DNA from 2 places in the Bordetella sp. MIP270_01_BMS genome. Region 2 is predicted to be linked to the other one. Evidence: predicted binding sites of a transcription regulator. Region 2 holds the regulator's gene; the other holds the start of a gene.

Region 1 (16,044 bases), 1.0 Mb from region 2:
ATTGTCCCTGGGCGCGCTCGCCCTGATCACCGCCGTCCCCACGGCAGTGGTGCAGGCGCAGACGCGCGGCGGCACGTTGCGCATGATCGTCCAGCCCGAACCGCCTATCCTCGTGCCTGCGCTCAATCAGCAGGCTCCCACCCAGTTCGTGGCCGGCAAAATCTACGAGAGCCTGCTTACTTACTCGTTCGATCTCAAGCCTCAGCCCGGCCTGGCCAAGTCGTGGGAAGTCGCCCCGGACGGCCTGTCGTACACCTTCCATCTGCAGGAAGGCGTCAAGTGGCACGACGGTCAGCCCTTCACCGCCGATGATGTGGTGTTTTCGCTGAGCGAGCTGCTGCCCAAGACCCACGCCCGGGCCCGTGTCATCCTGGGTCGCTATCTCGACAAGGTCGAGAAGATCGACGACCACACTGTCAAGATCAGCCTCAAAACGCCGTTCCCCGCGTTCATGCTGATGTTCGAGCCCGGCTTCGCGCCGATGATGCCCAAGCATGTCTATGCCGGCACCGAATACATGAAGAACCCCGCGAACCAGAAGCCCATGGGCACGGGCCCCTTCATGTTCCAGGAATGGAAACGCGGCGAATACATCAAGCTGGTGCGGAATCCGAATTACTGGAAAGAGGGGCAACCCTATCTGGACGAGCTCATCTTCAACATCATTCCCGACTCGGCATCGCGCGCGGTCGCCTTTGAACGCGGCACTGTCGATGTGCTGCGCGGCGGAGACGTCGACAACGTCGACGTCAAGCGCCTGCGCGGACTCGACAACGTCGAATACACCACGCAGGGCTGGGAGATGTTCTCGCCGCAGGCTTACCTGATGTTCAACATGCGTACGCCGCCGCTGGACAACGTCAAGGTGCGGCAGGCCGTGATGGCCGCGCTGAACCGCAAGCTGATCGTCAACAACATCTTCTTCGGCCTGGGCCAGGTTGCCACCAGCCCGTTCGTCACCACTGAGATGTTCTACGACAAGAACATGCCGCCCATCGACTTCGACATGAAGAAGGCGCGCGCGCTCATCAAGGAATCGGGTATCGACCCCGGCGCGTACAACCTGCGCTTTCTCGGCTTTCCCTACGGCCCCACCTGGGACCGCCTGGGCGAGTACATCAAGCAGTCGATGGAGCAGCTGGGCTTCAAGATCACCATGGAAGCCACGGACGCGGGTGGCTGGGCCAGCCGCACGGGCAACTGGGATTTCGACCTGACGCTGAACTACACCTACCAGTACGGCGATCCGGCGCTGGGCGTGCAACGCCTGTACGCCGCGGCGAACATGGTCAAGGGCTCGCCCTTCGCCAATGTACAGGGCTATGACAACCCCGAAGCCGACAAGCTCTGGACGGCGGCCGCCTCCGAGGTCGACCCGGCCAAGCGCCAAGAGCTCTATTCCAAGATCCAGACCATTCTGGTCAACGATGTGGCCAACGGCTTCCTGGTCGACATGGAATTCCCGACGCTCTATCGCGGCAACGTCAAGAACCTGGTGCAGACCGCCATCGGCATGAACGAAACATTCGCCGACGTCTATATCCAGAAATAAAAGCGGGCGCGCCTGGCGCGCCCGGTCCGCCACGGAAAGCCCGTGGCGGACCGCCGCAACCCGCCGTCCGCCGGGCAGCGGTGTTCCGACGGAGATGCCTTGCATGAAATTCCTGTCCTTTTTCCTGTCACGCCTGGGCAAAGCCCTGACTGTCGTGCTCGGGGTAGTCATCATCAATTTCTTCATGATCCGGCTGGCGCCGGGCGACCCCGCGGCCGTGTTGGCCGGGCAAGCCGGCGCGGGAGACCCCGCGTATCTTGCAGCGCTGCGCGCCGACTTCGGCCTGGACCAACCGCTGCTCACGCAGCTCGGCCTGTACTTGAAAGGCGTGCTGCAGCTCGACCTGGGCTACTCGTATCGCAATAACGTGCCGGTGCTCGACCTGATCCTCGAGCGCCTGCCCGCCACGTTCCTGCTGATGTCGTGCGCCTTCCTGTTCTCGATCGTGTTCGGCGTTCTGCTGGGCGTCATCGCCGCGCGGGCCCGTTACAACAACAAGCGCCGCTGGATCGACAGCGTAGTCATGTCCGGCGCGCTGCTGCTCTATGCGACCCCATTGTTCTGGCTGTCGCTGATGGGCATCCTGCTGTTCTCGGTCATGCTGGGCTGGTTGCCGGCGTTCGGCATGGAAACCGTCGGAGCCGGCCTGACCGGCTGGGCGCGCGTGCAGGACATCGCCCTGCATCTCGTCCTGCCGACTGTCACACTGGGCTGCTTCTTCATGGCGGTGTACGTGAGGCTGACTCGCGCCTCCATGCTTGAAGTCATCGGCATGGACTTCGTCAAGACCGCCCGCGCCAAGGGCGTCAGTCCCAATCGGGTCATTCGCACCCACGTACTGCGCAACGCCCTGCTGCCGGTCGTGACCTTCGCCGGCATCCAGCTGGGCCAGATGGCCGGGGGGGCGGTGCTCACCGAAACGGTGTTTGCCTGGCCCGGCATAGGCAGGCTGATGTTCGACGCCCTGCTGCAACGCGACTACCAACTGCTGTTGGGAATATTCCTGGTCACCTCAGTAATGGTGGTGGTGTTCAACCTGCTGACCGATCTGCTCTATCGCATGATCGACCCACGCATCTCGGCAGATTCGCAAGGGGCCGCGACATGAAGCCTTTTCTGAAGCGGTATATGCGCAATTACGGGGCCGTGGCAGGCCTGGCCGTGATGCTCGTGGTCGTGCTCACTGCGCTGGCGGCGCCGCTGTTGTACCCCGAATCACCGTGGATGATGGTCGCCGAGCCGCTCATCCAGCCGTTCACCGATTCCGCCTATCCGTTCGGCACCGATATGCTGGGGCGCGACATTACCGCCGGCCTGGTATGGGGGGCGCGAGTCTCACTGCTGGTGGGCCTGCTGTCGACGGGCGTGGCGCTTGCGTTCGGAATCCTGGTGGGCGCCGTCGCGGGCTATTGCGGCGGGCGCATCGACGACGCCCTGATGCGATTCACCGAATTCTTCCAGACCATCCCGCAACTGGCCATGGCAGTGGTGCTGGTGGCGGTGCTGAGTCCGTCGGTGTATTCCATCATGGGCGCAATTGCGCTGGTGTCATGGCCGCCCGCGGCGCGGCTGGTACGTTCCGAATTCATGACGCTGAAGCAGCGCGAGTTCGTGCAGGCCGCGATCGTGATCGGGCAGACCCCCTCGCGCATCGTCTGCACGCAGATTCTGCCGAACGCCATGTCGCCGATCATCGTGTCCGCCTCGTTCATGGTGGCCACCGCCATTCTGACCGAATCCGCGTTGTCTTTCCTGGGCCTGGGCGACCGCAACCTGATGAGCTGGGGCTTCATGATCGGCGCGGCGCGAACGATGATACGGGAAGCCTGGTGGATGAGCGTCTGGCCCGGCGTTGCCATCCTGCTCACGGTGCTGGCCATCAATCTGATCGGCGAAGGCCTCAACGACGCACTCAATCCTCAACTGCGCAAGCGCGGCGAATAGGAGGCAACATGAGCGACTCCCCCCCTCTGCTGTCCGTACGCAACCTGACCATCACGCTGCCAGCGGGTGGCGACAGGCGCTACGCCGTGCGCGACATTTCGTACGACGTCCATGCGGGCGAGATTCTGTGCATCGTCGGCGAATCCGGCTCCGGGAAGTCAATGAGCGCGAACGCCATCATGGGCCTGCTGCCCAGCTATCTGACGCCGCAAAGCGGCCAGATCCTCCTGCGGGGCACCGATCTGCTGCAGCAGGACGAATCGCGCCTGCAGGCCATGCGCGGCAAAGACATGGCCATGATCTTCCAGGAACCGCTGTCGGCGCTGAATCCCCTGATGACCGTAGGTGAACAGATCGCCGAGGTCATGCGCGTACACCACGCTTACCCGGGCGAGGCGCGCATGCGCCGCGTACTCGAACTGCTGGAGTTTGTCGGCCTGCCCGATCCGGCCATGCTCTTCCACGTGTACCCGTTCCGTCTGTCGGGCGGTCAGCGCCAGCGCGTCATGATCGCGATGGCGCTGGCGCTGGAACCCGCGCTGCTGATCGCCGATGAGCCCACGACGGCTCTGGATGTCACCACCCAGGCGCAGATACTCGCACTGATCGCGCGCATCCAGAAAGAAAAAGGCATGGGCGTCATGTTCGTGACCCATGATTTTGGCGTGGTCGCAGAAATCGCCCATCGCGTGGCCGTCATGGAACAAGGCGAACTCGTCGAACAAGGACCGGCCGACCAGATTTTGAACTCCCCGCGCCACCCCTACACCCAGCGGCTCATCGGCGCCGTGCCGCGCCGCCGTGCCGACGAAGCCACAAACAGCGGTCAGAGCCCGCCCGTGCTGGAAGTGCGCGGGCTTTGCAAGACGTATGTCACCGGCCGAGGCTGGCTGGGCCGCAAGCGCGTAGTGCGCGCCGTTGACGACGTCAGCTTCGCAATCCAGCGCGGCCAGACATTGGGCATTGTCGGAGAATCCGGGTCCGGCAAATCCACCATCGGCAAATGCCTGCTCAAGCTCATTGGTATCGATGACGGCCAGATGATCTTCAATGGCCGCGATATCGCCGGCCTGAGCGAGAGCCAGTTCCGGCCCCTGCGCAAAGACATACAGATGATCTTCCAGGACCCATTTGCCTCGCTCAACCCCCGCCACACCGTGGGCCGCATCATCAGCGACGGCCCGGTCGCAAGCGGCCAGGATCGCGGCCGCGCCGAGGCGCGCGCGCGCGAGCTCCTGGAACTGGTCGGCCTCGAAGCGTCGGCATTCGATCGCTATCCAAACCAGTTCTCGGGTGGCCAGCGGCAACGGATCGGCATTGCACGCGCATTGGCCCTGGAGCCAAAGATACTGGTGGCGGATGAATCAGTGTCCGCGCTGGATGTCTCGGTGCAAGCCCAGGTGCTGCAACTGCTGCACCAACTGCAGCAGCGCCTGCAGATCGCCCTGATCTTCATCACGCACGATTTGCGGGTCGCCGCACAGATATGCAATGAAGTGCTGGTGATGCACCAGGGCAAGGTTGTGGAGTACGGCAGTCCGAGGCAGATTTTTGATCGGCCTCAGCACCCCTACACGCAAAAGCTGATCTCGGCCATTCCCGGCCAGCACTGGGACCCGCCGGCGGATCTGCAACCGGAGCCTGCGTTATGAACAACGCCGACCTGACACGCCGCAAGGAAGCGGCTACGCCGCGCGGCGTAGGCGTCATGTGCAACTTCTACGCCGATCACGCAGACAACGCCGAATTGTGGGATATCGAGGGGCGCCGCTATATCGACTTCGCCAGCGGCATAGCCGTGCTCAACACGGGGCACCGTCATCCCGGCGTTGTCCAGGCGATCGAGGCCCAGATCAAGCGGTTCACGCACACCGCCTATCAGATCGTCCCGTACGCCAGCTACATCGAGCTCGCCGAGCACCTGAATCGGCTGGTGCCAGGAGACTTCCCCAAGAAGACCGCGCTCTTCACCACAGGCGCCGAAGCCGTCGAAAACGCGGTCAAGATCGCTCGCTGCGCCACCGGACGTTCCGCGCTCATCGCCTTTGGCGGCAGCTTCCACGGCCGGACATTGCTGGGCATGGCGCTCACCGGCAAGGTGGCCCCCTACAAGACGGGCTTCGGCCCCTTTCCCGCCGACGTCTATCACGCTCCCTACCCCAACCCCGGCCGGGGTATTTCGGTGGCCGATGCTCTGGCGGGGCTGCGCAGCCTGTTCGACACTGATGTCGACCCGCGCCGGGTCGCCGCCATCATCATCGAACCCGTGCAGGGAGAAGGCGGCTTCAACATCTGCCCTCCCGAGTTCATGCAGGCTCTGCGCGCGCTGTGCAACGAACACGGCATCCTGTTGATTGCCGATGAAGTCCAGACGGGGTTCGGCCGCACCGGCAAGATGTTCGCCATGGAGCACTACGGCGTCGCGGCCGATCTCACGGCCATCGCCAAGGGGCTGGCTGGCGGCATGCCCTTGTCCGCCGTGTGCGGGCGAGCCGAGGTCATGGATGCACCATCGCCAGGCGGCCTGGGAGGCACTTACGCGGGCAACCCCCTGGCCGTCGCAGCGGCCCTCGAAGTGGTCCGCGCGATGCAGGCAGACGAGCTTCCCGCGCGAGGCGCGGCGCAGGGAGCTCGCCTGTGCCGCCACCTCGAGGCCTTGCGGCCACGCGTACCCGAACTGGCCGACGTGCGAGCCCTGGGCGCCATGGTGGCTGCAGAATTCCGCGACCCCGACGACGGCTCTCCCCGTCCGGATTTCACGCGCCGACTCCAGGCTCGCGCTCTCGAGAAGCATTTGCTGCTGCTCAGTTGTGGCGTGCACGGCAATGTCATCCGATTTTTATTCCCGTTAACCATTGGCGACGACACCATGAGCGAAGCCATGGATATCCTCGCCCAAGTGATGCCGGCCTGAAGCCGCACCCTATCAGGAGACAACCCATGAAGCGCCCCGGCGCAGTACCCACGGTCCAGATCGACAATGAACATGTGCGGGTGACCGAATGGCGGTTTCCGCCCAATGGAGAAACGGGCTGGCATCGCCATGGCATGCCCTATGTCGTGGTGCCTCAGACCACGGGGCCGCTGTTGCTCGAGACCGCCGATGGGCCGATCACGAGTGACCTGCGCACCGGCGTTTCGTACTTTCGCCCCGTGGGCGTCGAGCACAACGTCATCAACCCGAGTGACACTGAATTCGTCTTCGTGGAAATTGAGCTCAAGCAAGCCTAGGAGTCTTCATGAAGGCTTTTTTCTGCGAAGAACAGATGCTGCACCAGCCGATGCAGTTCATGCGGCTGGGCCGCCTGTGCGCACCCACCGACACGCCATCCCGGGCGCAGGCGCTGCAGGCCGCGCTCGCGGCGCGCGGGGTGACGATCGAAAGGCCGCCCGACTACGGCCGCGGCCCGCTGCATGGCGTGCACAGCCCCGACTATCTCGATTTCCTGGAACATGCGCATACACGCTGGCTGGCGCTGCGTGCCCAGGGCATGGACCCGGGCGATGAAGTCTTGCCGAACCTGGCCCCCTATCACAGCGGCCGCGCCGAACAGGCCGACCGCGGGCCTTGCCCGTCGACCTCGATTGTTGCGCAGGCCGGCTATTATCTGGGCGACCTGTCCTGCCCCATCGGCCCTCACACCTGGCGCTCCGCGCTGCGCTCCATGCACAGCGCCGTGGCTGCCGCCGACTGGGTGAACCAGCATCAGGGCGTGGCCTATGCACTTTGCCGCCCGTCGGGGCATCATGCCCATCGGGACAGAGCCAGCGGCTTCTGCTACCTGAACAGCAGCGCCGCCGCCGCCCAACGTCTGCTGCAGACTTATGGCAAGATCGCAATCCTGGACGTCGACGCCCATCATGGCGACGGCACCCAACAGATTTTCTACCAACGCCCCGACGTCATGACGCTGTCGCTCCACGCCGACCCAGCGGGTTATTACCCGTTCTATACCGGTCATGCGCACGAACGCGGCTATGGCAGCGGTCATGGATACAACCTCAACTTCCCGCTGGCCCACGGTGCCGATACCGAAACGTTTCTGGCCGCACTCGACAACGCGCTGGTGGCGCTGCGCGACTACCGGCCTCGCGCGCTCGTGCTTCCACTGGGCTTTGACACCTACATCGATGACCCCATCAGCGTGCTCAAGCTCGACATCGACGCCTATCGCCATATTGGCGAACGGGTCAATGGCCTGGGGCTGCCCACCGTGGTCGTCCAGGAAGGCGGCTACCTCGTCGAAGCCATCGGGCCGGCGCTCGACGCGTTCCTGCAGGGCATGGCGCAGGGCGCACCCGACTGATCCGCCCGCCGCCCCTCATGTCTAGCCCCCGCTCCGCCGCGTTGCCGGATACCTCGCGCAGCCCGGGCGCCGGCATCGCGCTGTACCTCGCGGCGCTGGTGCTGTTCGCCAGCTTCGACGCCGCCATCAAGCACTTGTTGGCCTTCTACCCGGCCCCGTTCCTGAATGTCATGCGCTATCTGTCCGTGGCGACCATAGGCGTGGGCCTATTGGTGAGCCACGGGTTGCCCCGCTGGTCGACCGTACCCGACAAGGGGCTGTTATTGGCACGCGGGCTGGCGCTGGGTACCGTGGGCACCTGCTTCATGACGGCGCTCATCTGGATGCCGCTTTCAGAAGCCACGGCCATCTACTTCACGTCACCCCTCATTGTCGTGGCGTTGTCACCATGGCTCTTGAGCGAACGCGTGGGTGCGCGGCAGTGGGGTGCCGTTGCGCTGGGTTGCGCCGGCATGCTGCTCATCGTACGCCCCGGCGGCGATCTGCCCCGGCTGGGCACCGTCCTGATGGCAATTTCAGCGGTCAGCTATGCGTTGTTCCAGGTCCTGACACGCAAGCTTTCAGGCCGAGTGGCCAGCCATGTCCAGTACGGATCCACCGCCCTGGTGTGCCTGGTCATGACCGCCCTGCCGGCGCCGTTCTTCCTGCCCGACCCTTGGCCCGACGCCGGGCACTGGGCATTCATCGTGCTGCTCGGCGTCAGCAACGGCCTGGGGCAGATCTTGCTGATCGCCGCTTTTCGCCGCGTGCCGGCATCGACTCTGGCTCCGTTCAACTATTTCCACCTGCTGATGGCTGTTGCGTTCAGCACCTTCTTGTTCGCGCGGCCGCCCGACATGCTGGCAATGGCCGGCATGGTGCTGATCGTGGTGGCCGGCCTGTCGCTGGTGACACAGGCCCAGCGGCGCAGCAACACTTCGGCGCCGCCCTGAACAGCGGGCGGCGCCGCCAGGCGCGGATTCACACGATGCGTGAATACTGCGCCTGCGTAGCGCGCACGCGCAGGTATTGGTCAAACACCATGGCTACCGCACGCACAAAATACCAACCCATATCCGTAACGCGCAGCGCACCAGCTTCGCACCGCACCAGGCCCATGCCAACCAAGCCCTGCATGGCCCGCAGTTCGGTCTCAAAATAGCTTACGAAGTCGACGCCATGCTGCACTTCGATGGCCCTGAACTCGACGCGCCCCTGGCACATGATGGACATGATGACGTCGCGTCGCAGCAGGTCATCGGAGGTCAGCGCCAGCCCGCGCTCGACGGCGAAAGCATCGTTTTCGATGCACGCATAGTAGCCGTCCAGCGTCTTGGCGTTCTGGCTGTAACTTGGCCCCACCTTGCCTATCGCCGAGACGCCGAGTGCGATGAGATCGCGGTCGGGCTGCGTGCTGTACCCCTGAAAGTTGCGGTGCAGCCGCCCCGCACGCTTCGCCTGGGCAAGCGCATCGTCGTGCAACGCAAAGTGATCCATGCCGATGTAGTCGTAGCCCGCTGCCAGGAATCGGTCAATCGCCCCGCTCAGCAGCGCGATGCGGGTTTCACCGCTGGGCAGTTCGGCCGAAAGGATGCGGCGCTGCGGTTTGAAACGCTCCGGCAGGTGGGCATAGCCGTACAGGGCAATGCGGTCAGGCCGAAGCTCGCATACCTGACCGAGCGTATTCCCGAACGACTCGGTGGATTGCAACGGCAGGCCGTAGATCAGGTCCATGTTGATGGACTCGAAGCCCAGCCTGCGCGCGCTGTGCACCAAGTCCCGTACGCTTTCATATGACTGGATGCGGTGCACCGCCTTTTGCACGGCGGGGTCGAAGTCCTGGATGCCCAGGCTAAGGCGGTTGAACCCCAGCTTGGACAGGTGCGCCAGGCGCTCGGGAGTCGCCGTGCGCGGATCGACCTCGATCGACAGTTCGGCGTCGGGCAACAGGCCAAAGTGGCTGCGCAGCGCGCCCATGAGTTCTGTCAGTTCGGCGTCGGAAAGAAAGGTGGGCGTGCCGCCCCCGAGGTGCAGCTGCGAGACTGGCTGCTGGCGGCCCAGCACCTGTGCATGCAGGGCCATTTCGCGCTGCAAGGCCTTCAGGTAGCGGGCGGCTCGCTCGTGATGCCGGGTGATGACCTTGTTGCACGCGCAGTAGTAGCACAGCGCTTCGCAGAACGGGATGTGCACATACAACGAGAGCGGCTCCGCCGCGGGCAACCGCGCACGTGCTGCCAGGGCGCGCTGGTATTGATGCGCCCCGAACGTGGCGTCGTAGCGGTCGGCCGTGGGGTAGGAGGTATAGCGTGGACCGTTCTTGTCGAGACGGGCCAGGATGTCGCGCGAGAACGAAGGGGGCGATTGCATGAGGCCATTATGCAAATGACGGCCTCCCGACGACTTGATCTGACGCAAAAAATCGGCAGAAGAATAGGCTGATTGCGTCGCATCAAGCAGCCCCGCATTCCCTCACGCCCGAGCTTTCTGGCCACAGGATGTAGTAGTAGTCTAGCCGCACTCACACTACATGAAGTGCTTTCCATGACGCCCCTACACATCCTCAAGCGCGACGGCCGCGTCGTCAGCTTCGAAGGCGCCAAGATCGTGCGCGCCATAGCCGCAGCTGGCCACGCCACCGGCGAAGTCGACGCGGCGGCGGCAGAGATCCTGGGCGCGCGGGTAGCGTCGCGCCTTTCGGCCTACCCCTGCCCCGGCATTGAAACCATTCAGAACATGGTCGAGGAAACGCTGGTTGAAGCGGGGTGCTGGCACACCACGAGAGCCTACATCGTGTACCGCGAGCGGCACGCCCGATTGCGCAACCTTCGTCACACGCTGGTCGACGTCGAAAGCGCCATGGAAGAGTACCTCGACCAGCGCGACTGGCGGGTCAATGCCAACGCCAACCAGGGCTACAGCCTGGGCGGCCTCATTCTGAACGTGGCGGGCAAGGTCACTGCCAACTACTGGCTTTCGCACGTCTACGACCCTGCCGTGGGGCAGGCCCACCGCGATGGCGACATACATATCCATGACCTGGACATGCTCAGCGGCTATTGCGCAGGCTGGTCACTACGCCAGTTGCTTACCGAAGGCTTCAACGGCATTCCCGGCAAGGTCGAGGCCACGCCGCCCCGGCACATGTCGGCGGCAATAGGCCAGATCGTCAATTTCCTGGGCACGCTGCAAAACGAATGGGCGGGCGCGCAGGCTTTCAGTTCGTTCGACACCTACATGGCGCCATTCGTGCGTAGCGACAACATGTCTTACGCGCAGGTCAAGCAGGCGATGCAGGAACTCATCTACAACCTGAACGTGCCAAGCCGTTGGGGTACCCAGACGCCGTTCACCAACCTGACATTCGACCTCACCTGCCCCGCCGACCTGCGAGATCAGATTCCCTATATCGGCGGCCAGGAAACGCCGTTCAGCTACGGCGAGCTTCAGGCCGAAATGGACATGATAAATCGCGCCTACATCGAGGTAATGATGTCCGGCGATGCCAAGGGACGCGTGTTCACATTCCCCATTCCCACTTACAACATCACTTCCGATTTCGACTGGAACCACCCCAACACCGAACTGCTTTTCGAAATGACGGCCAGGTACGGGCTGCCTTACTTCCAGAACTTCCTGAACTCCGATCTCGAACCCCACATGGTCCGGTCGATGTGCTGCCGGCTGCAACTCGACCTGCGCGAGCTCCTCAAACGTGGCAACGGCCTGTTCGGCTCGGCAGAGCAGACCGGCTCGGTGGGCGTGGTCACCGTCAACTGCGCACGCCTGGGCTATCTGCATGCCGGCGACGAGGCCGCACTGATCCGGCACCTGGATACGCTGCTCGAACTCGGGCGCGACGCGCTCGAGGTCAAGCGCAAGATCGTGCAACGCTATATCGACCAGGGCCTGTACCCCTACACCCGGCGTTATCTGGGTACGCTGCGCAACCACTTCAGCACGCTAGGGGTCAACGGCATCAACGAAATGGTGCGCAATTTCAGCGGTGATGCCTACGACATCACGGCGCCGCAGGGGCATGCCATGGCCGTTCGGCTGCTCGACCACGTGCGCGCCCGCATGACCGAATTCCAGGAATCCACCGGTCACCTCTACAACCTCGAGGCTACGCCCGCCGAAGGAACCACGTATCGTTTCGCACGCGAAGATCGCAAGCGCTGGGCCGACATACTGCAGGCGGGCACCGATGCGCAGCCCTATTACACCAATTCCAGTCAACTGCCGGTGGGCCATACCGACGACCCATTCCTCGCGCTTGCCATGCAGGAATCCCTGCAGAGCAAGTACACGGGCGGCACGGTGTTGCATCTGTACATGAACGAGGCCGTGTCATCGGCCGCTGCGTGCCGCGATCTGGTGCGGCGTGCGCTCGAGAACTTCCGCCTGCCCTACATCACCGTCACGCCCACGTTCTCCATCTGCCCCACGCACGGGTACCTGTCGGGCCGGCACGAGTTCTGCCCCAAGTGCGATGCCGAGCTGCTTTCGCGGCAGCCGGCCTGCAATCACGGCCAGGGCTAGTCTGCCCCGGCCAAATATGCCCGGCTCGCCGGGCGCGTTCATCAGGAGTCTCCATGCACCCCCTCGATTCGTCCCTCCCTCTATCTGCCTCGGCTCCCCTGGCCGACAGCCAACGCGTGCGTTGCGAAATCTGGACCCGCGTCATGGGATACCACCGCCCGGTGACCTCATTCAACATTGGCAAGCAAGGCGAATTCAATGAACGCCGCTTCTTCTCCGAACAACGTGCCGCCTGATTTCACCTGCCCACCGGCACAATGGGTCGCGGCTCCGGCCGCGGTTCAATCGGTGCCGCAAGGCGACCCCTGCATCGGCGGCGTGGTGCCCTGCTCCAGCGTCGATTGGCCCGGCACGCTGTCCTGCGTCATCTTCATCGCCGGTTGCCCTTGGCGCTGCAGCTATTGCCACAATCCGCACCTGCAACTGCGCCGGGGCCATTACGAATGGAAGGCTACGCTGCACTTCCTGCAAGCCCGACAGAAACTGCTGGACGGAGTCGTGTTTTCAGGCGGCGAGCCCTTGAGCGAACCCAGGCTTCCCCAAATGGTGCGCATGGTCAGGGCGCTGGGCTTTCGCGTGGCGCTACACACCGCGGGCATCTATCCGTCACGGCTGCAAGACTTGCTGCCGCTTCTCGACTGGGTCGGTTTCGACGTCAAGTGCGACGCAGCGGGTCACGATGCCCTGACTGGCCGCCCCAATACCCATGCCGCCGTTCAGGCTTGCCTGGACACTCTTCTGGCCAGCGGCGTTCCGTTCGAATGCCGCACGACCTGGAGCCCCGACTGGCTGACCGAACCAGCATTGCTCGCGCTGGCGCGCGATCTCGGCCGGCGCGGCGTGGCAAGTTATGCGGTGCAAAATCACCGAAGTTCACCGGGCGCCGCGCCCACCGCCACGCTCAGCGGGCACACGCTGGCAGAGCTCCGATCGTTGTTTCCAAACTTCGCTTATCGCTAGATCCAATTGATCTCGCGCAATACTTGGCTTGGCGTGATCGCCTACCGTTGCGCAGTTGCCCAAACTAGGGATTCTCTTTCCATGTGGTTCAAAACTCTGACTCTCGCCGGCCGTGAGGTGCTGCCCATCGTCCAGGGGGGCATGGGGGTGGGCATATCGGCACACCGCCTGGCCGGCACGGTCGCAAGCGAAAACGCCGTCGGCACCATCGCCAGCGTCGACCTGCGCCATCACCATCCCGATCTGCTCGAGCAAACCGCCAAATGCCGCGACCGCACGGCCATCGACCAGGCAAATCGCGTAGCGCTCGACCGCGAGATCCGTGCCGCCCGAGTCCGCTCTGGCGGCCGCGGCCTCATTGCCGTTAACGTCATGAAGGCGGTGCGCGACCATGCCGCGCTGGTGAAACAAGCTTGCGAAAGCGGCACCGACGCCATCGTCATGGGAGCCGGCCTGCCCATTGATCTTCCGGACATGACGGCCGAACACCCCAAGATCGCGCTCATTCCCATATTGTCCGAAGCCCGCGGGGTTGGCATCGTGCTGAAAAAGTGGCTTAAGAAAGGCCGCCTTGCTTCGGCGGTCGTCATCGAGCATCCCGGCCATGCCGGCGGCCATCTGGGCGCCACCAAGCTGTCGGACCTTCATGATGAGCGTTTCAGCTTCGGGCGGGTCCTGGCCGAATGCCGCGCACTGTTCGACGAACTCGGGCTCAGCCGCGACGCGCCCAAGCTTATCGTCGCCGGAGGTGTCGGCAACCACGACAAGGTCAAATACTGGCTGAACAACGGCGCCGATGCCGTACAGGTGGGTACCGCCTTCGCCGTGACGGAAGAAGGCGACGCCCACCCCAATTTCAAGCGGGTCCTGATCGACGCCGACCCAAACGGCCTCAAGGAGTTCGTGAGCGTTGCCGGCCTGCCGGCGCGCGCAGTGGGCACCCCATGGTTGCTGCGCTACCTGCGCCAGGAAGAGCGCCTGCAGCAACACGCTCGCCCTGACCCGCGGCGCTGCACACAGCGCATGGACTGCCTCACTCAATGTGGATTGCGCGACGGACTGGCCCGGTTCGGGCAGTTCTGCATCGATCTGAAGCTGGCTGCCGCCGTTCGCGGCGAGGTCGAGAAAGGCTTGTTCTTCCGAGGTACGTCCAAACTGCCCTTCGGCGACGCGGTGCGCCCCGTACGCGAACTGATCGAATACCTGCTGCATGGGGTCATGCCCGATGCAATGACCCCGGCCACCGCGCCTCGATCCTCCGCTGCCTGCTGCTGAAGCGCCAATTCGTGGCGGCCCCCGCATGCGCAGCCGAGCTCAATGCATGCCACCCAGGTTGCAAGGCAAGCTTCAATTACGACACTCCGCGGCGGCCGGATTGGGAATTCGGCATCGGCAAAGGCGGGAGCATGGCTGCCCCCCAATTCAGCCTGATGGCGGGGTGGTTTGCTGCAGCTGCCGCGCGGCGTCGGCGACCACTGCCCAGGCGGCGGATCGTTCAGCCTCAGTACACTCGCTGTGATACCGCTTGCCCGCGCCGGATTGGTTCAACAGTAGATGACGGTCAGCCTGCACGCCTGCATTGCTCAGGCAGGCTTGCACGCATGCCAACACGCAGCCATCGAGCGCCAGAATTGGCCGGCCACTGCGTGCCCGCTTGACCAGCGTGTCCACACCTCCCCCTACGCCGCTGATGCACGACATTTCCGCGATCCCCGTACGGTCCAGGCGCACCGCCAATTCGTTGGCCAGTTGCGCGACACTGGAACACCCCGAACACGAGTAAACCAGCGGGAGGCCCTTGTGTGTAATGCTCATGGGCCGACGTGTCCGATGCGCCGTAGCCAGGCGGGCCGTTCGGTTGCATCCAGCCAATTCTTCACGATCAACCCTAACTCGGTGTCGCCGGCTATGCGCAATCGTCGCTGGAAGAAAAGTGTGTCCGCGTCGCTGGCGCCACGGACCATGGCGATGTAGTCGGCCAGGCTGGCGCCCAGCTCGAGGTCGACATCGCGCTCCCATAGCGGTCGGAAGCGCCCCTGCCGACAGGTAAAACAACTGCGCAATCCCAGGTCTTCTATTTTGATGGCAAACCGCTTTCCCTCGATCTCGGCGGGCGGCTGCAACCACTTCAGATGGCGGGCCACTTCGAGGCCCAGCGCGAAATGGGCGGACACCATGGGCGCCGGCAGGAAGCGTTCAGCGCGCGCCAGGAATGCAGTGGGTCGGCTCATGATCGAGGGCCTACATAGTCTATGCCGGCGCGGCCATGCCAGTAGCCGTTGCAGCGCGTCATTCCTGGCGGCGGGGGAACGTCTTGCGCCGGCAGCCCCCGGCGGACAAGCTCGAGGGCCTGGATGACCTGCAAAGTATTCTGCGATTGGGGGCTGACGCGCAATACATCGACGCCGATGCGGCTGAGTTCCGCGGCTTGGTCGAGAAGGTCGAGGCACGCCGCGGACTGTGTCTGGATGCCATTGAGCGTAAGGAACGGCTGGCCCTCGCGCGTTTGCATTGTCATGCCATCGGGATGCTCGATACAACGGAATTCACACGCCTCTTTCTTGAGCCGGAAGTGCCGGGCGGTGAAGCACCGAGCGGAAAACGCCAGCGGCAGGCGCCCCCACACCATGACTTCGGCCTGCATGCCACGCGGCCGGTCTTGCAACAGGCATTGGAGCGTGTTGCGGTCGACTTCGACCGGCACCACCACCCGCATCGCGCCCTGTGCAGCCAGCCACGCCAGCGTGTCTGCATGGTACGCGT
Region 2 (16,044 bases):
CGCCACCGCGGCCGGCACCGACCTGGCCCGGGGAAAGGAAACCCGGGAATTCAACGGGCGCACCTATGTATTCGAAACCCCGCTGCGCGGCGATATGGCGCTGATCCGGGGCAGGCGTGGCGATACCCTGGGCAACCTGGTCTACCACCGCGGCGCACGCATCAACAACCCGGTCATGGCTGGGGCGGCGCCGGTCACCGTTGCGCAGGTGGAGGAAATAGTAGCGCCGGGCGACCTGGATCCCGAACACATCATCACACCCGGCATATTCGTCGACCGTATTCTGGAGGTGCCATGCGCGAGGGATTGAGCCGCAAGCAGATTGCCCGCATCGTGGCGGACGATCTCCCTGAGAATTCCTATGTGAACCTGGGCATAGGCCTGCCCACTCTGATCGCCGATTACCTGGCGGCCGGCAAGGGCGTGCAGCTGCACAGCGAGCAAGGCCTGCTGGGCCTGGGCCCCAAACCCGAGCCCGGCCAGGAAGACCGCGATGTGGTGAACGCCGGCAAGCAGTTTGTGACGCTGCTTCCCGGGGCCTCGGTGTTCAGCCATAGCGATTCCTTCCTGATGATACGCGGCGGCCATATCGACGTCGCCTGCCTGGGTGCGTTCCAGGTGGCTGCCAACGGAGATCTCGCAAACTGGACCACGGGCGACAGCACGCAGATCCCTGGCGTCGGTGGCGCCATGGATCTGGCCGCGGGGGCAAAGCGTGTGTGGGTGCTCATGGAACACTGCACGCGGGATGGCGCGCCGCGCATCATGAAGCGATGCACATATCCGCTGACCGGCATGCAGTGCGTAGAGCGCATATACACCGATTACGCGATGATGAGTATCACGCCCGATGGCGTACGCGTGGAGCGCATGCTGCCGGGAATCACAATCGAAGCACTGCAGGCCATTTCCGACGCACCGCTGTCGGTCTCAGATGCTTGCAGAACCTATGAAGTCCCGGAGACCTGAATGAAGACGCGCGTGACGGAGTTATTGAACATACGCTACCCGATTGTCCAGGGAGGTATGCAATGGGTGAGCTATGCAGAACTGGCCGCGGCCGTTTCTAACGCGGGTGGCCTCGGCATACTGACAGCCCTGACCCAGCCCAGCCCGGATGCGCTGATGGCCGAGATCCGTCGCACGCGCGAGATGACCGACCAGCCCTTCGGCGTGAACCTCACCATCCTGCCGACGCTAAAGCCCGTTCCCTATGACGAGTACAGGGCAGCGATCATCGAGTCCGGCATCCGGATCGTCGAGACGGCGGGCAACAACCCGGGCGAGCACGTCCAGGCCTTCCGCAAGCACGGCATCCGGGTGATTCATAAATGCACGACGGTGCGCCATGCCCTGAAAGCGCAGGAACTCGGCGTGGACATCGTCAGTATCGACGGCTTCGAATGCGCTGGCCACGTGGGCGAGGATGACATTCCCAACTTCGTGCTCATCCCCCGCGCAGCCCGGGCGCTACAGATTCCGGTGATCGCTTCGGGCGGAATGGCCACCGGCGCATCCCTCGTGGCGGCCCTGAGTCTGGGCGCTGAAGGCATCAATATGGGTACTCGATTCATGTGCACGGTGGAATCGCCGATTCATGCGCGCATCAAGGACGCCATCGTGGCGCAGACCGAGAACGACACCAGTGTGATACTGCGCAGCCTGCGCAACAGCAGCCGTGTTGCCGCCAATGCCGTCGCACGCAGCGTGCTGGAACTCGAATCCAGGGGCGCCGGCATCGGAGAGATCGGCCCCGTGGTGTCGGGCGCGCGCGGCCGCCGGGTGTACGAAGAAGGCGACATCGACGCTGGCATCTGGACGGTGGGCCTATGCCAGGCGCTGATCGATGACGTGCCCACTTGCGAGGCGCTCCTGGCTTCCATCATGCGCGAAGCCGAAGACATTGTGTACAGCCGCCTGAATGGCGTCTTCGAGAAGGGAGTTCAGCATGCTTGAAGTGGATAAGCCTTCCGACCTGCAGCAGCATGCGGGTCAAGATCTCGGTTTCAGCGCGTGGCTCACCATCACGCAGGAAATGATCGATGATTTTGCGCGCCTGTCTGGCGACGACAACTGGATCCACGTCGATCAAGAGCGGGCCAGACGCGAGTTGCCCGATGGGAAGACGATCGCTCATGGGTGGCTCACGTTGTCGTTCATCACGGGGCTGAGCAAAGGCATGATCAACGTGCGCCAGCGGGGCAAGGGCATCAATTACGGTTCCGAGCGTGTGCGCTTCATCGAGCCGGTGCAATGCGGGGACCGCATCCGGCTGCATCGCAAGCTGATGGAAGTGTCCAGCCAGGGCAACTACTGGAAGCTGGTCTACGACAACACCATCGAGATCGAAGGAAAGGCTCGCCCGGCAATGAGCGCCACGACCATCTCCCTCATCTTCAACCCTTCGTGAATCGCATGGACGCCCAGCAATCCGTGTTCGCCATCTACCAATCGCATCTGCGGGAGGGACGGCTCGCCTATCAATACAGCCCGGCCGCGCGCAAGGCTGTGTTCTATCCCCGCGTGGCCTGCCCATATACCGGCGAGACCTCGCTCGAGTGGCGCGTCTCGCAAGGCCGTGGCGTGGTCTACAGCAACACCGTGGTCCACCGGCGCGGCGAGCCTCCCTACAACGTCACGCTGATCGACATGGCCGAAGGGTTCCGGCTGATGAGCTCGGTGCAGGCCGCATCCAAGCCCGTCGCCATTGGCGCCCCGGTCCGTTTTTCGGGGGTCGGCGAAGATGGCGACACCTTGTTTCCCATCTTCGATCTGGACACGGAGCGCACGCAATGAACGCCACTTATCGTGCCCAGGGGCGCCGCGCCGTGATTGTGGGTGTGGCGGAATCAGACCTCGGTCAAGTGCCGGCTGGCACATCGCCGCTTGACCTGATGGCTCAGGCCACGCTGCGCGCGGTGGGCGACGCAGGCCTCGCGCTGTCCGATATCGATGGAATCTTCGCCGCCACCTCGCAAATGCGCATGGCGGCGCTGGGCCTGGCAGAGTACCTGAACAGGCCCAACGCCTATCTCGAGTCCACCTCGGTAGGCGGATCATCCTTCCTGCTGCATCTGCAGCGCGCCTGCGAGGCGGTGGAAGCCGGAACCTGCAACGCCGTCGTAATCGCCTATGGCAGCACGCAGCGCAGCGCCGGCCGCAGCAATGTCGCGCCGGCCGAGCGCAATCCCTACGAATCGCCCTTCCGGCCTTTTCTGCCCCCCAGCGCCTACGCGCTGGCAGCGGCCCGGCATATGCACGAGTTCGGCACCACCCGCGAGCAGCTGGCCGAGGTGGCGGTAGCCGCCCGGCAATGGGCGCTGCTCAACCCCGTCGCCTGGGAAAAGAAGCCGCTGACCATCGAGCAGGTGCTGGCTTCGCCCATGGTCAGCGAACCCCTCACCGTGCGCGACTGCTGTCTCGTCAATGACGGCGGCGGGGCCATCGTCGTCACGACGGCCGACCGGGCCGCCCACCTGGCCCGGCCGGCCGTGCTGCCTTTGGGCTTCGGGCACTGCGCCACGCACGCCAGCATTTCGTCGATGCCCGATCTCGTCACCACCGGGGCCGTCGAGTCCGGGCGCCAGGCTTACCGCCAGTCCGGCCTTGGCATCCAGGACGTCGACGTCCTGATGCTCTATGACGCATTCACCATCAACACCATTCTGTTCCTTGAAGACCTGGGGGTCTGCCCCAAGGGCGAAGGAGGTCGCTTTGTGCAGGATGGCGCGATAGCGCCGGGCGGTCGGCTCGCCGTCAATACCAACGGGGGCGGGCTCTCATACTGCCACCCGGGCATGTACGGCCTGCTGCTGCTGGTCGAGGCCGTGCGGCAACTGCGAGGAGAATGCGGCGAACGCCAGATACCCAATGCGCGGACCGCGCTGGCCCACGGCAACGGCGGGGTGCTTTCTTCGCAGGCAACGGTATTGCTGGGCCGGGCCGACCAGCCAGGCTGAGCCTGGCGCATGGCGCCGCGTCATTCGCGCCTGCCGGCAAGTCAGGCGCCCGGCCGAACGACACCAGGCTGTCGCTCGCCACGCGGATGGCCCGGAGCCAGGCCGCGGGCCGCGCCGTTCAGTTGCCGTCGCGATACGGCGCGGAGGCGTTCACTTCGCGATACGCGATCACTGACCCGTCGGGCGCGGCCTCTTCCAGCCTTACCTTGAAGCCCCACAGCCGGCCCAGGTGCTTCATGACCTGTTCGGCATCTTCATTGGCCAGCGGACGGCCGCGCGTCTGCAGGTGGCGCAACACGAGCGAGCGATCCGATTCGCGCCGGTACCGCACGATCTGGATGTCGGGCACCTGGTTATCGCGGTTGTGCTGCGCGGCGAGCAGCTTGCGAATCTGCCGGTAGCCCTCGTCGTCGTGAATGGCCGCCACCTCCAGCACCGGGTTGGACTGGTGGTCGGCAATGGCGAAGAAGCGAAATTCGCGTATCAGCCGCGGCGACAGGTACTGCGAAATAAAAGATTCGTCCTTGAAATTGCGCATCGCGAAGTCCAGGGTCTTGACCCAGTCGCTGCCGGCGATATCCGGAAACCATTGGCGGTCTTCGGGCGTGGGCGACTCGCAAATGCGTCGTATGTCCTGCATCATTGCGAACCCCAGGGCGTAGGGGTTGATGCCGCCATAGCCTTGCTCGTCGAAGCCCCGCTGACTGACCACATTGGTATGGCTCTGCAGGAATTCCATCATGAAGCCGTCGGTCACCAGGCCCTTCTGATGCAGGCGGTTCAGCAGGGTGTAATGCCAGAACGTGGCCCATCCCTCGTTCATGACCTTCGTCTGGCCCTGCGGATAGAAGTACTGGGCGATCTTGCGCACGATGCGCACCAGCTCTTTCTGCCACGGTTCGAGCCTGGGCGAGTGCTTTTCAATGAAGTACAGCAGATTCTCTTCGGGCTCGGGCGGGAAGGCAATGCGCCGCTTTTCATCGGCCGCATCGGGCTCGCTGCGCGGCAGCGTGCGCCACAGATCGTTGTACTGCAGGCGGGCGTGCTCTTCGCGCTCGGCCTGCCGCTGCGCCTCTTCCTTGTACGAGACGGGGGCCGGACGCTTGTAGCGGTCTACCCCGTGCGGGGTCAGGGCGTGGCAGGAGTCCAGCACCGACTCTACCGCATCGATGCCGTAGCGGCTTTCGCAGTCCATCACGAACTTCCTGGCGAACACCAGGTAGTCCAGGATACTGTCGGCATCGGTCCATTGGCGGAACAGGTAGTTGCCCTTGAAGAACGAGTTATGGCCGTAGCACGCGTGCGCGATCACCAGGGCCTGCATGGCCATGGTGTTCTCTTCCATCAGGTATGAGATGCACGGGTTGGAATTGATGACGATTTCGTAGGCCAGGCCCTGCATACCCCGCCGGTAGTACTGCTCGTTGCGTATGAATTCCTTGCCGTAGGACCAATGCGGATAGCCGATGGGCAGACCGGCCGACGCATACGCATCGAGCATCTGCTCGGACGTGATGACTTCGATCTGGTTCGGGTAGGTGTCCAGCCCGAACTCCGCGGCCACCTCGGCGATGGCCTCGTCATAGCGCTGGATGAGTTCGAACGTCCACTCGGAACCTTCTGAAATGGGCCGGGCATGCCCAAGGGCCTCCAGCTCGGCACGAGAGCCCATGATGGCGTTCATGCGGTTTCCTTTTTGAACAGGTCATGGAACACGGGGTAGATCTCGCCGCGTTCATGAATGCGGCGCATGGCGAAATGCGGCGCCGATTCCTGCTCGTATTCGGCCCACAGGCTGCTCTTGCGGGCCTCTTGCGAGTCGGGCACTTCGATGTAGGCAAAGTAGCGGGTGGCAGGCAGGAGTTTCTCGGCGAGGAAGCGCGCACTCTTGCCCGCGTCGGCGCCGAATGAGTCTCCGTCGCTGGCCTGCGCCGCGTAGACGTTCCAGGCGTCAGGCGGATAGCGTTCATGCATGATCTTGTGCATGAGCTCGAGCGCCGACAAGACAATGGTGCCGCCGCTCTTCGGGTCGTAGAAGAAGGTCTGTTCATCCACTTCTTCGGCGTTGTCGGTGTGGCGAACGAACACCACATCCACATGCTCGTATTTGCGCGACAGAAACAGGTACAGCAGTGTGAAGAAGCGCTTGGCCAGGTCTTTCTTGCCTTCATCCATCGAGCCCGATACATCCATCAGGCAGAACATGACGGCGCGCGCCATGGGCATGGCCACCGAGACGCGGTTGCGGTAGCGCAGGTCTACATCGTCGAGAAATGGCAGCCGCGCCAGGCGGTTGGTGCAATCTTCAACGGCCTTGCGCAGCGCCTCGATCTGGTCTGGCGGCGCGCCGGCTGCAATCGCGGCATCCAGCCGGGCCTGCGCCGCTTCGAGCTCGGCTCGTGCCGCCACGCCCAGCGCCACTCGGCGAGACAAAGAGGCCTTCAGGGTGCGGCTCACACTGAGCAGGCTGGGCGATCCCGTGGTGGTGTATCCGGCCCGCTGCCATTTTCTCTGGGTGACGTCACCCAGCTGAGTGCGGATCAGGTGCGGCAGCTCCAGGTCTTCGAAGAACAGGTTCAGAAATTCGGCTCGCGAGAGGCTGAACGTGAACTGGTCTACCGCCTCGCCCTCGCCGGGCTCGGACCCGCCCTGCCCTTCGCCGCCCGATGGGCGCTGGAAGGTGTCGCCCTTGGCGAATTCACGATTGCCCGGATGCACCAGCTCGCGGTCGCCGCCGGGGCCGTGACGGAAATGCGGCTCTGAAATATCGCGAGTGGGCAGATTGATTTCCCCGCCCTGGTCCATGTCTTCGATGGACCGCTCGCGAACCAGATCCTGTACGGCCCGGCGGATCTGGTCTTTATATCGCCTGAGAAAGCGCTCGCGGTTAACCGCGCTTTTATTGCGGCCGTTCAGGCGCCGATCGATGAGTGAATTCATGATTCACCTCGCTCAGGATGATTTCCTCACGCGCAGGTACCATTCGCACAGCAGACGCACCTGCTTCTCGGTATAGCCTTTTTCAACCATGCGGTCGACAAAGCTCTGGTGCTTGCTCTTGTCCTCGGCCGAGGCCTTGGCGTTGAATGAAATCACCGGCAGCAGGTCTTCGGTGTTCGAGAACATCTTCTTCTCGATCACTTCGCGCAGCTTTTCGTAGCTGGTCCAGGTAGGGTTGCGGCCCGCATTGTTGGCGCGAGCGCGCAGCACGAAATTGACGATCTCGTTGCGGAAATCTTTAGGGTTCGCAATGCCGGCCGGCTTCTCGATTTTTTCCAGTTCGTCGTTCAGCGCGCTGCGGTCGAAGCTTTCGCCCGTTTCGGGATCGCGGAACTCTTCGTCCTGGATCCAGCAGTCGGCAAAGGTCACGTAGCGGTCGAAAATGTTCTGTCCGTACTCTGAATACGACTCCAGGTAGGCGGTCTGGATTTCCTTGCCAATGAATTCGGCATAACGCGGCGCCAGGTACCCCTTGATGAAATCGAGATACCGCCGCCGGATCTCTTCCGGATAGTCTTCCCGGCCAATTCGTTGTTCAAGGACATACATGAGGTGCACAGGGTTGGCCGCGACCTCGGTCTGGTCGTGGTTGAACACGCTGGACAGAATCTTGTACGCGAAGCGTGTGGACACACCCGTCATGCCTTCGTCGGTGCCGGCGTAATCTTTATATTCCTGCAGCGCCTTGGCCTTGGGGTCGACGTCTTTCAGCGACTCGCCGTCATACACGCGAAGTTTTGAATAAACGCTCGAGTTTTCGGGCTCTTTCAGGCGCGTAAGCACCGAGAACTGCGCCATCATCTCGAGGGTACCGGGCGCGCAGGGCGCGGTGGCCAGCGAACTGTTGCGCAGCAGCTTCCTGTAGATCTCGACCTCTTCGGTCACCTGCAGGCAATAAGGCACCTTGACAATATAGATACGGTCGAGGAACGCTTCATTGTGCTTGTTGTTACGGAAGGTCTGCCATTCGGATTCGTTCGAGTGGGCCAGGATGGTGCCATTGAACGGAATGGCTGAAAACCCTTCGGTGCCCTTGAAGTTGCCCTCTTGCGTGGCCGTCAGCAAGGGGTGCAGCATCTTGATCGGCGCCTTGAACATCTCGACGAATTCGAGCAAGCCCTGGTTGGCCAGGCACAAGCCACCCGAATAGCTGTACGCGTCGGGATCATCTTGCGAATGCCGGTCGAGCTTGCGTATATCGACCTTGCCAACCAGAGAGGAAATGTCCTGGTTGTTTTCGTCGCCCGGTTCCGTCTTGGCGATGGCTACCTGCCGCAGTACCGACGGATTCAGCCGCACGACGCGAAATTTTGAAATATCGCCATCGAATTCTTTCAGGCGCTTGACCGCCCAGGGAGACATGATGCCGCTGAGATAGCGGCGCGGTATGCCGTATTCTTTTTCGAGCGTGTCGCCAAAGCGCTCGGGGTGGAACAAGCCCAAGGGCGACTCGTTCACCGGTGATCCTTTGAGCGCGTAGATGGGATAGGTTTCCATCAGCGCTTTGAGGCGCTCGGCAATGGAGGACTTGCCCCCGCCCACCGGACCCAGCAGGTAGAGAATCTGCTTGCGTTCTTCCAGACCCTGCGCGGCATGCTTGAAGAAAGCCACGATCTGGTCGATGACTTCTTCCAGCCCGAAGAATTCCTTGAATGCAGGGTACCGACGAACGATCCGGTTGGAGAATAACCGTGACAGACGGGGATCGTTGCGGGTGTCGACCAGTTCTGGTTCGCCTATGGCTGCCAGCATGCGTTCTGCAGGACTGGCATAGGCCATGGGATCTTTCCTGGCGAGCGCCAGGTAGTCTTCGAGAGAAAGCTCAGTTTCCTGGTCTTTCGCGTACTGCGACTTGAAGCCTTCGACGATGTTTTGCACGGATAACCTCCTACAGCGCATGGTCGGTTAATAAGTCCGTCGTCCCATTGTGTTCCTCATTTCTCGATGTAGCCAGACATTCCGGGCATCGAGTCATGCACATCATCTTGATATGTTGCTTTCGGCACACACCATAGATTGGGCTGACGCGCTTATTAAGGGTTAGGCTGCTCTGCAGAGAAACAGTTCCGCGAATCCGCAAAGATTCATACCAAGGCGTTTCAATGCATGGCGGCACCACCATGCTGTGCCCGTGCCGTAGCAAGCGGCGGGCCCATCGCGCGACTGGCAGCGAGCGGCGGCGAGCGCTAGCACCTGCCGCCGGCGTTTTGCAACGCTGCGCCTCAGCTGGCCGGCAGCGACATCATGCGTTCGACATAACGCGCGATGGTGTCGACTTCGAGATTGACGCGGTCACCCGGCCGCACGTTGCGCAAGGTGGTCACCGATTGCGTGTGCGGAATAATATTGATGCTGATCTCGCATCCGTCGGCCAGGTCGGTAACGCTGTTCACCGTCAGGCTGATCCCGTTGACCGTAATGGACCCCTTGTATGCGAGATAGCGCGCCAGGCTGGGCGGCACGCGGATGGCCAGCTCGCGCGATTCGCCTGCCGCGTCAAAGCGCAGCACTTCGCCCAGCCCATCGATATGCCCCGAAACCAAGTGCCCGCCGATCTGGTCACCCACGCGCAGGGATTTTTCGAGGTTGACTTCGCCTTCACGATCCAGGCCCACCGTCAGGTCGAGGCTGACTCGCGAAACATCTACCTGGAAAACCCTGCCCTGCAGCGCCACGACCGTCATGCAGGCGCCTTGCACGGCAATGGAATCGCCAATGCGCACGTCGGAGAGATCAAGGGCGCCGGCGTCGATATGCAGGCGCACGCCGCCCTCGTTGGAATCGGCCAGCGGGTCGAGGCGGACGATGCGGCCCACCGCCGCTACCAGGCCAGTAAACATATCAGGTCTCCTGCGATGAATGCATGAAAAAGTCAGCGGCAATCGGTGACGCGCCGCAGCGCATCCCATCGCGCGGCATCGCGCGCGCGCAACCGCAAATCGGGGCCCAGGCGCGCGACGTCGGTGAATTCAAAGCGCCGCGCACTGTCCAGGTGCTCGATAAGGGGCAACCGCAGCATGGCCGCGGCATCGCCCAATAGTACCGGGGCCAGGTACACCAGCAATTCGTCGACGCACCCCGCCGACATCAGCGCGCCACCCAGGCCGGCGCCCGCCTCGACGTGCACTTCGTTGAAGTCGTGCTCGCCCAGCCACTGCATGACGGCAGGAAGATCGACATGATCGGCGGCTCGTCCGGGCAGGGCCACGACACGTACATCGCGCCTGGCCAGCCGCGCTGCCTTCGCCGCATCGGGCCGCGCCGTGAACACGATGACATCGCCGCCATCCAGCAGGCGAGCGTCCTCGGGAATTTCGAAACGGCCGTCCACCACGGCCCGGCATGGCTGGCGAGGCGTATCCACGCTGCGCACGTTCAGGCGCGGATTATCTTTGAGCACGGTTCCCATACCGGTCAGCACGATGCAGCTGCGGGCGCGCCACGCGTGGCCGTCGGCGCGCGCGGCTTTGCCGGTGATCCATTGCGAAACGCCGTTGTGCAGGGCGCTGCGGCCATCGAGCGAAGCTGCCATCTTTACCCAGGCCCAGGGCGTTCCGCGACTCATGCGGGCCACGAAGCCGGCGTTGATTTCGAGCGCTTCGTCATGACAGACGCCGGTCGCGACCGGGATGCCGGACTCGCGCAGGCGGGCTAGTCCACGACCGCCCACCTGCGGGTTGGGGTCGCCCATGGCCACGACCACGCGGGCGGGCCGGGCGGCAATGACGGCGTCAACGCAGGGAGGTGTGCGGCCATAGTGGCTGCAAGGCTCCAGCGTGACATACATAGTGGAGCCCTGCACCGTTTCGCCCCGGGCCGCGGCATCGCGCAAGGCGACGACTTCTGCATGCGGGCCGCCCGGTGGTTGCGTGGCGCCCTCGCCCAGCACGCGCCCTTCGCGCACGATCACACACCCCACGCGCGGATTGGGCGTGGTCGAAGTCATGACGGAGCGGGCCAGCGCAAGCGCGCGCCGCATCCAGATCAGGTCGCCAGGTTCGGTGGTTTCAGTCACGCCTGCGATTGTATGCCCGCCGCAGCTGATGCAAGCAGGCGTACGGCGGCCGGGCGGGTTCTGGCCGGCGGGACGGGCGCCGCGCCGGCCGGCAGTCGTCAGGCCCCGGGCTTGAAGAAAGGCACCGGCGTCATGAGCTGATTGCGCTGCGAGACCAGGTATCCGGCTTCGCTGCTGCGCGCGAGATAGGCGGCCCAGCCGGGGTCGGCCTGCAAGGCGGCCCGCTTGCGGGCGCGGTCGGCGGCGTCTTCATAAACCCATATGTGCACGTAGCTGTTGACGTCCCCGGTCTCGGTCTGCATGTATGCCAGCGGCTCGCCCAGGTGGCGACGCTGCACGTCATAGCCGTGCTCGGCATACAGCGCCAGGTGCTTCTTGATCTTGCCGGGCTGGCAGGTATAGATGCGTACGTCGTAAAGCATGGAATCTCCTGATGGGATGAAGTGAAGATGGGGCGGGGGCCGTCGGCCGCGGCCGGGGTCAACCCGGCGAGGCGCCTGACGCCTCGACCAGGGCGCGCCAGCGGTCGACCTCTTGCGCCACATAGGCATTGAAGGCGGCGTGGCCATCGCCTACCGGGTCCGCGCCCAGGCTTTTGAGCTTGCTTTGCACGGAGGGCGCGGCCACGCTTTCCGAGATGGCCACCGACAGCCGCTCCACAATCTCGGGCGGCGTGCCTGCGCGCACGAACAGACCGAACCAGGAACGCGCCGCCATGTCCTTGAAGGGCGTTTCCGCAAAGGCCGGCACCTCGGGCAAGGCCGCATGACGCTGCTGGCCCGTCACGGCGATGGGCTTGAGGCGCCCTGCCTGGACATGGGACAGCACCTCGGGCAGGTTGGCGAACATGAACTGCACCTGCCCACCGATGAGATCGTTCAGGGCCAGCGCGCCGCCCTTGTAGGGCACATGCGTGGGTCGGGCCTGCGACAATGCGCCGAACTGCGCGCCGGCCAGGTGCGCCGCCGTGCCGGTGCCACCCGACGCGTACGCCAGGCGCTCCCCGTTTTCCCGCACGTAGGCGGACATCTCGACGGCGGTGTTGGCTGGCACTTGCGGGTTGGCGACCAGCAACAGCGGCACCGACGCCAGGTTGGACAGGCCCACGAAATCCCGGGTCAGACTGTAGTCCAGGTCGCGATACAGCGTGGCATTGATGGCGTGGCTGGAAGTCGCCATCAGCAGCGTGTAGCCGTCGGCGTCCGCTCGGGCGGCCGCGGCGGCCCCGATGTTGCCGTTGGCCCCCGCACGGTTTTCAACGATGACAGGCTGGCCCAGCTTGGCGGCCAGTTCCTGAGCCACCGTGCGCGCGATTACATCGGTGGCGCCTCCGGCCGCGAATGGCACGACGATACGAACAGGACGTTCTGGAAAAGCCGCGGCCGCAGCGCCGCTGCTCAGCGTAAGGGCTGCGGCCAGCAGCGGCCGCAGCAGGCGGGCGTAAATGGAATTCATGCTCTTGTCTCCTTTGGTCACTGTCGGACCGTAGCGTTCCTGGGCAGCACACGCGGCGCGGCCACTGCGCCTTGCGGCGCCTGCTGCGTACTGTAGGTAGGAAACGCCCCGCCGTGTTAGGACGATTCAGAGCTTGAATTGCACTTTTCTGCGCGGTCAGGCGCGCAAACTCTGCGTGTCCGCGCGGAACTGCCCCGGCGTGCGCGTGGTGTGCTTTTTGAAAAAGCGCGCAAAATACGCGGGATCTTCAAAGTTCAGGGCGAAGCCGATTTCGGCGACCGCCAGGTCGGTATTGGCGAGCAGTCGCTTGGCTTCGAGCACGATGCGTTCCTGCACCAAGCGGCTGGCGGTACGGCCCGTCGTGCGCTTGACGGCTTCGTTCAACTGGCGCTCGCTGACCGCCAGCGCATCGGCGTATTCGCGCATGCCCCGCAAGGTCAGGTAGTGCTCTTCCACCAGCAGGGCAAACCGCTTGGCAAGCGGATAGCTGCGGCCCGCCCGCAGCACGTTGTCGTCCATGGCATACAGACGGCGCAACCGGGTCAGCAGGATCAGCAGATACGAACGCACCACGTCGTAGCAGCCCAGGAGCCGCACCTGCAGTTCGTTTTCCATGGCCTGCAGCAAGGGCAGCAACTCATCGTGCTGTTCTGGGCTCAGGCGCAAGACAGGAGCGCCGCCGCCGGGGTGAAAAAACGGAAACCGGGCAATATCGTCGGCACGCGGGAACATATGCGTAAAGAACGCCGTGCTGATGTTCATGACGTAGCCCTCGGGCCGGACCGTCGAATTCCAGGCATGCAGCTGGCCAGGGCCCAGGAAGAATACCGACCGGTCCCGCACGTCGAGATGCTGGAAGTCCACCATGTGCGAGCCGTGCGCCCGGGACATCCACAGGATGTGGTAATAGGCGTGGCGATGCGGAAAACCGCGCGGGATCTCGGGCCTGCCCTGCAGTTTGACGAGATCGATGTAAAACGACCCCACACCGGCGAAATCGGTGGTCTCGAAGGTCGGGAAACCGGAAGAGCCGGGGCCGCGGTCCGGGGCGTCGTTCTGCGTGCGGGTCATGTGCCTGGTATTCGCGATGAGCACCGACGGCGGGAAACCGACGGTTTCCGCGTGTGGCTCGCCGCCGTGCCTTATGATTCGCGCCGCAGTTTTCCCGGCAGCATGGGGCCCTGCATCTCGCGTATGGCCTCGACGAATTCGCCGATATCTTCGAAGTTCTTGTACACCGAGGCAAAGCGCACATAAGCGACTTTATCGAGCTTCTTCAGCTCGGCCATGACCAGTTCGCCGATATGTTCCGTGGAGACTTCGCGCAGCCCGCTGGCCAGCAGGGTTTCTTCGATGCGCGCGACGACGCTGTCGACCTGCACGGTGCTGACCGGGCGTTTGCGCAATGCCAGCGACAGGCTCGCGCGCAGCTTGGCGGTGTCATAGTCGCTACGGCTGCCGTTGCGCTTGACGACCGAGGGCATGGCCAGTTCGATACGTTCGTAGGTCGTGAACCGCTTGTCACAGGCCAGGCAGCGGCGGCGCCGCCTGATCGTATCGCCTTCTTCGGACACCCGGCTGTCTACCACCTGTGTGTCGACGTTGCCGCAGAATGGGCATTTCATGTTGCCGGCCCCCAGTGCAATTATTTGGCGTATTGTAACGACGCCGGCCCGCCACAGGCGGCCGGCGTTGGAAAACCACGCCACTGGCGGCGGCACGCGGCCGCCGCCCCGACCAGGGTCAGCCGTAGACGGGCAGGCGGGCGGTCAGTTCGTTGACGCGCGCGCGCACCGACGCGATATTGGCTTCGTCGCGGGGATTGTCGAGCACGTCGGCGATCAGGTTGGCCGTGAGTTCGGCTTCGGCTTCCTTGAAGCCGCGGGTGGTCATGGCCGGCGTGCCCAGGCGGATGCCGCTGGTCACGAAGGGCTTTTCCGGGTCGTTCGGAATGGCGTTCTTGTTCACGGTGATGTGCGCCTGGCCCAGGACGGCCTCGGCTTCTTTGCCCGTGATGCCCTTCGGGCGCAGGTCCACCAACATGACGTGGCTTTCCGTGCGGCCCGATACGATGCGCAGCCCGCGCTTGACCAGCGTCTCGGCCAGCACCTGGGCATTCTTGGCCACTTGCTGCGCGTATGCTTTGAATTCGGGCTCAAGAGCTTCTTTGAACGCCACGGCCTTGGCGGCAATGACGTGCATGAGCGGGCCACCCTGGATACCGGGGAAGATGGCCGAGTTGATCATCTTTTCATATTCGGCTTTCATCATGATGACGCCGCCACGGGGGCCACGCAGCGACTTGTGCGTGGTGGACGTGACGAAGTCGGCGTGCGGCACCGGGTTCGGATACGCACCGCCCGCCACCAGGCCCGCGTAGTGGGCGATATCAACCATGAACAACGCGCCATTGTCGTGCGCGATGCGCGCCATGCGTTCGAAATCGATATGCAGGGCATAGGCCGAAGCGCCCGCCACGATGAGCTTGGGCTTGTGTTCTTTGGCGAGTTGCTCGACCTGCGCATAGTTCAGCACTTCGTTGGCGTCGAGCCCATACGAAATGAAGTTGTACAACTTGCCCGAGGCATTCACCGACGCGCCGTGCGTCAGGTGCCCGCCTTCGGCCAGGCTCATGCCGAGCACGGTGTCGCCGGGCTTCAGGACCGCCATGTATACGCCCTGGTTGGCCTGCGAACCGGAGTTGGGCTGCACGTTGGCCGCTTCGGCGCCGAACAGTTGCTTCAGGCGGTCGATGGCCAGTTGCTCGACCACGTCGACATACTCGCAGCCACCGTAGTAGCGCTTGCCCGGGTAGCCTTCGGCGTACTTGTTGGTCAGTTGCGTGCCCTGGGCCTGCATGACCGCCGGACTGGCGTAGTTTTCGGACGCGATCAGCTCGATATGCTGTTCCTGGCGTACGTCTTCTTTCTGGATGGCGGCCCAGACTTCGGGGTCTACCTGGGACAGGGCGAGTTTGCGGTCGAACATGACGGGGAGTTCCTGGAAGGTAAAAAGAGGAAAAGCCGGATGAGGAATGCCCGCTAGTTTACCGCGCCGGCGCTGGTCAGCCGCGGCGCCTCGCCCCGAAAACGGCCGAAAATCGCGCCGGGCGCGACGAATCGGGCCGCAGGCCCGACACTCGAGAAATGCGGCTCAAGCCAGCGTGAAAAAGATTCATGCTGCAGGCCCGCGATAGCCGCGCTCAAGGCCATGGGGCGCGGCGGGAGCCGGGGCGGCAGGCGGACGGGCACCTTTCGTACAGTGCTGCCCGCCCTGGCGGCCGGGTCAGGCCGAAGTGGCGCCGATCTGCTTGGGAGCGAGCTCGGGGTTCAGCGTGTAGATGCCGGTCAGGCTGGCCTGGGCCAGCACATGGCCCTGCATGGCCTGCAGAACATCGTTGCCGTTGAACGAGCCCTGCACATCGAGGCGCGGCACGTCGAGCGCGTAAAGCGTGAACACATAGCGGTGCGGCAGTGCGTCGTTCCAGGGCGGGCACGGGCCGTCATAGCCGAAGTAGTCGCCGCTCATGTCGCGGTCGGAGGCGAACCAGGCGGTGTAGTCGTTGATGCCCTGGCGCGCTTCGCCCGGGGCCAGCGGCCCGCCCTTGCCGCGCGG

What was found. The regulator NrdR, encoded in region 2, represses ribonucleotide reductase genes. The targets are predictions, from matches to a motif close to CACNANATNTNGTG.
Region 1: ACV17W_RS05300 (ribonucleoside triphosphate reductase) is a predicted target of NrdR. The motif match lies at 10,304-10,317, and genes of this name have one in related genera.

What each region holds. Positions count from the first base shown of each region.
Region 1 covers NZ_CM143297.1:1,137,007-1,153,050, forward strand. Annotated here, with positions in the region: gene ACV17W_RS05255 (ABC transporter substrate-binding protein) at 1-1,552, shown strand, start outside; gene ACV17W_RS05260 (ABC transporter permease) at 1,647-2,660, shown strand; gene ACV17W_RS05265 (ABC transporter permease) at 2,657-3,496, shown strand; gene ACV17W_RS05270 (ABC transporter ATP-binding protein) at 3,505-5,148, shown strand; gene gabT (4-aminobutyrate--2-oxoglutarate transaminase) at 5,145-6,410, shown strand; gene ACV17W_RS05280 (cupin domain-containing protein) at 6,437-6,727, shown strand; gene ACV17W_RS05285 (histone deacetylase family protein) at 6,736-7,803, shown strand; gene ACV17W_RS05290 (DMT family transporter) at 7,821-8,735, shown strand; gene hemN (oxygen-independent coproporphyrinogen III oxidase) at 8,764-10,149, opposite strand; gene ACV17W_RS05300 (ribonucleoside triphosphate reductase) at 10,324-12,321, shown strand; gene nrdD (anaerobic ribonucleoside-triphosphate reductase) at 12,375-12,557, shown strand; gene ACV17W_RS05310 (anaerobic ribonucleoside-triphosphate reductase activating protein) at 12,520-13,281, shown strand; gene ACV17W_RS05315 (NAD(P)H-dependent flavin oxidoreductase) at 13,363-14,556, shown strand; gene ACV17W_RS05320 (putative zinc-binding protein) at 14,704-15,096, opposite strand; gene ubiT (ubiquinone anaerobic biosynthesis accessory factor UbiT) at 15,093-15,512, opposite strand; gene ACV17W_RS05330 (U32 family peptidase) at 15,509-16,044, opposite strand, start outside.
Region 2 covers NZ_CM143297.1:2,176,830-2,192,873, forward strand. Annotated here, with positions in the region: gene ACV17W_RS10195 (CoA transferase subunit A) at 1-310, shown strand, start outside; gene ACV17W_RS10200 (3-oxoacid CoA-transferase subunit B) at 295-969, shown strand; gene ACV17W_RS10205 (NAD(P)H-dependent flavin oxidoreductase) at 970-1,956, shown strand; gene ACV17W_RS10210 (MaoC family dehydratase) at 1,949-2,410, shown strand; gene ACV17W_RS10215 (Zn-ribbon domain-containing OB-fold protein) at 2,416-2,796, shown strand; gene ACV17W_RS10220 (acetyl-CoA acetyltransferase) at 2,793-3,959, shown strand; gene ACV17W_RS10225 (SpoVR family protein) at 4,078-5,643, opposite strand; gene ACV17W_RS10230 (YeaH/YhbH family protein) at 5,640-6,899, opposite strand; gene ACV17W_RS10235 (PrkA family serine protein kinase) at 6,912-8,837, opposite strand; gene ACV17W_RS10240 (riboflavin synthase) at 9,182-9,799, opposite strand; gene ribD (bifunctional diaminohydroxyphosphoribosylaminopyrimidine deaminase/5-amino-6-(5-phosphoribosylamino)uracil reductase RibD) at 9,832-10,938, opposite strand; gene ACV17W_RS10250 (NIPSNAP family protein) at 11,073-11,396, opposite strand; gene ACV17W_RS10255 (tripartite tricarboxylate transporter substrate-binding protein) at 11,455-12,429, opposite strand; gene ACV17W_RS10260 (helix-turn-helix domain-containing protein) at 12,586-13,500, opposite strand; gene nrdR (transcriptional regulator NrdR) at 13,572-14,054, opposite strand; gene glyA (serine hydroxymethyltransferase) at 14,173-15,417, opposite strand; gene ACV17W_RS10275 (YbhB/YbcL family Raf kinase inhibitor-like protein) at 15,715-16,044, opposite strand, start outside.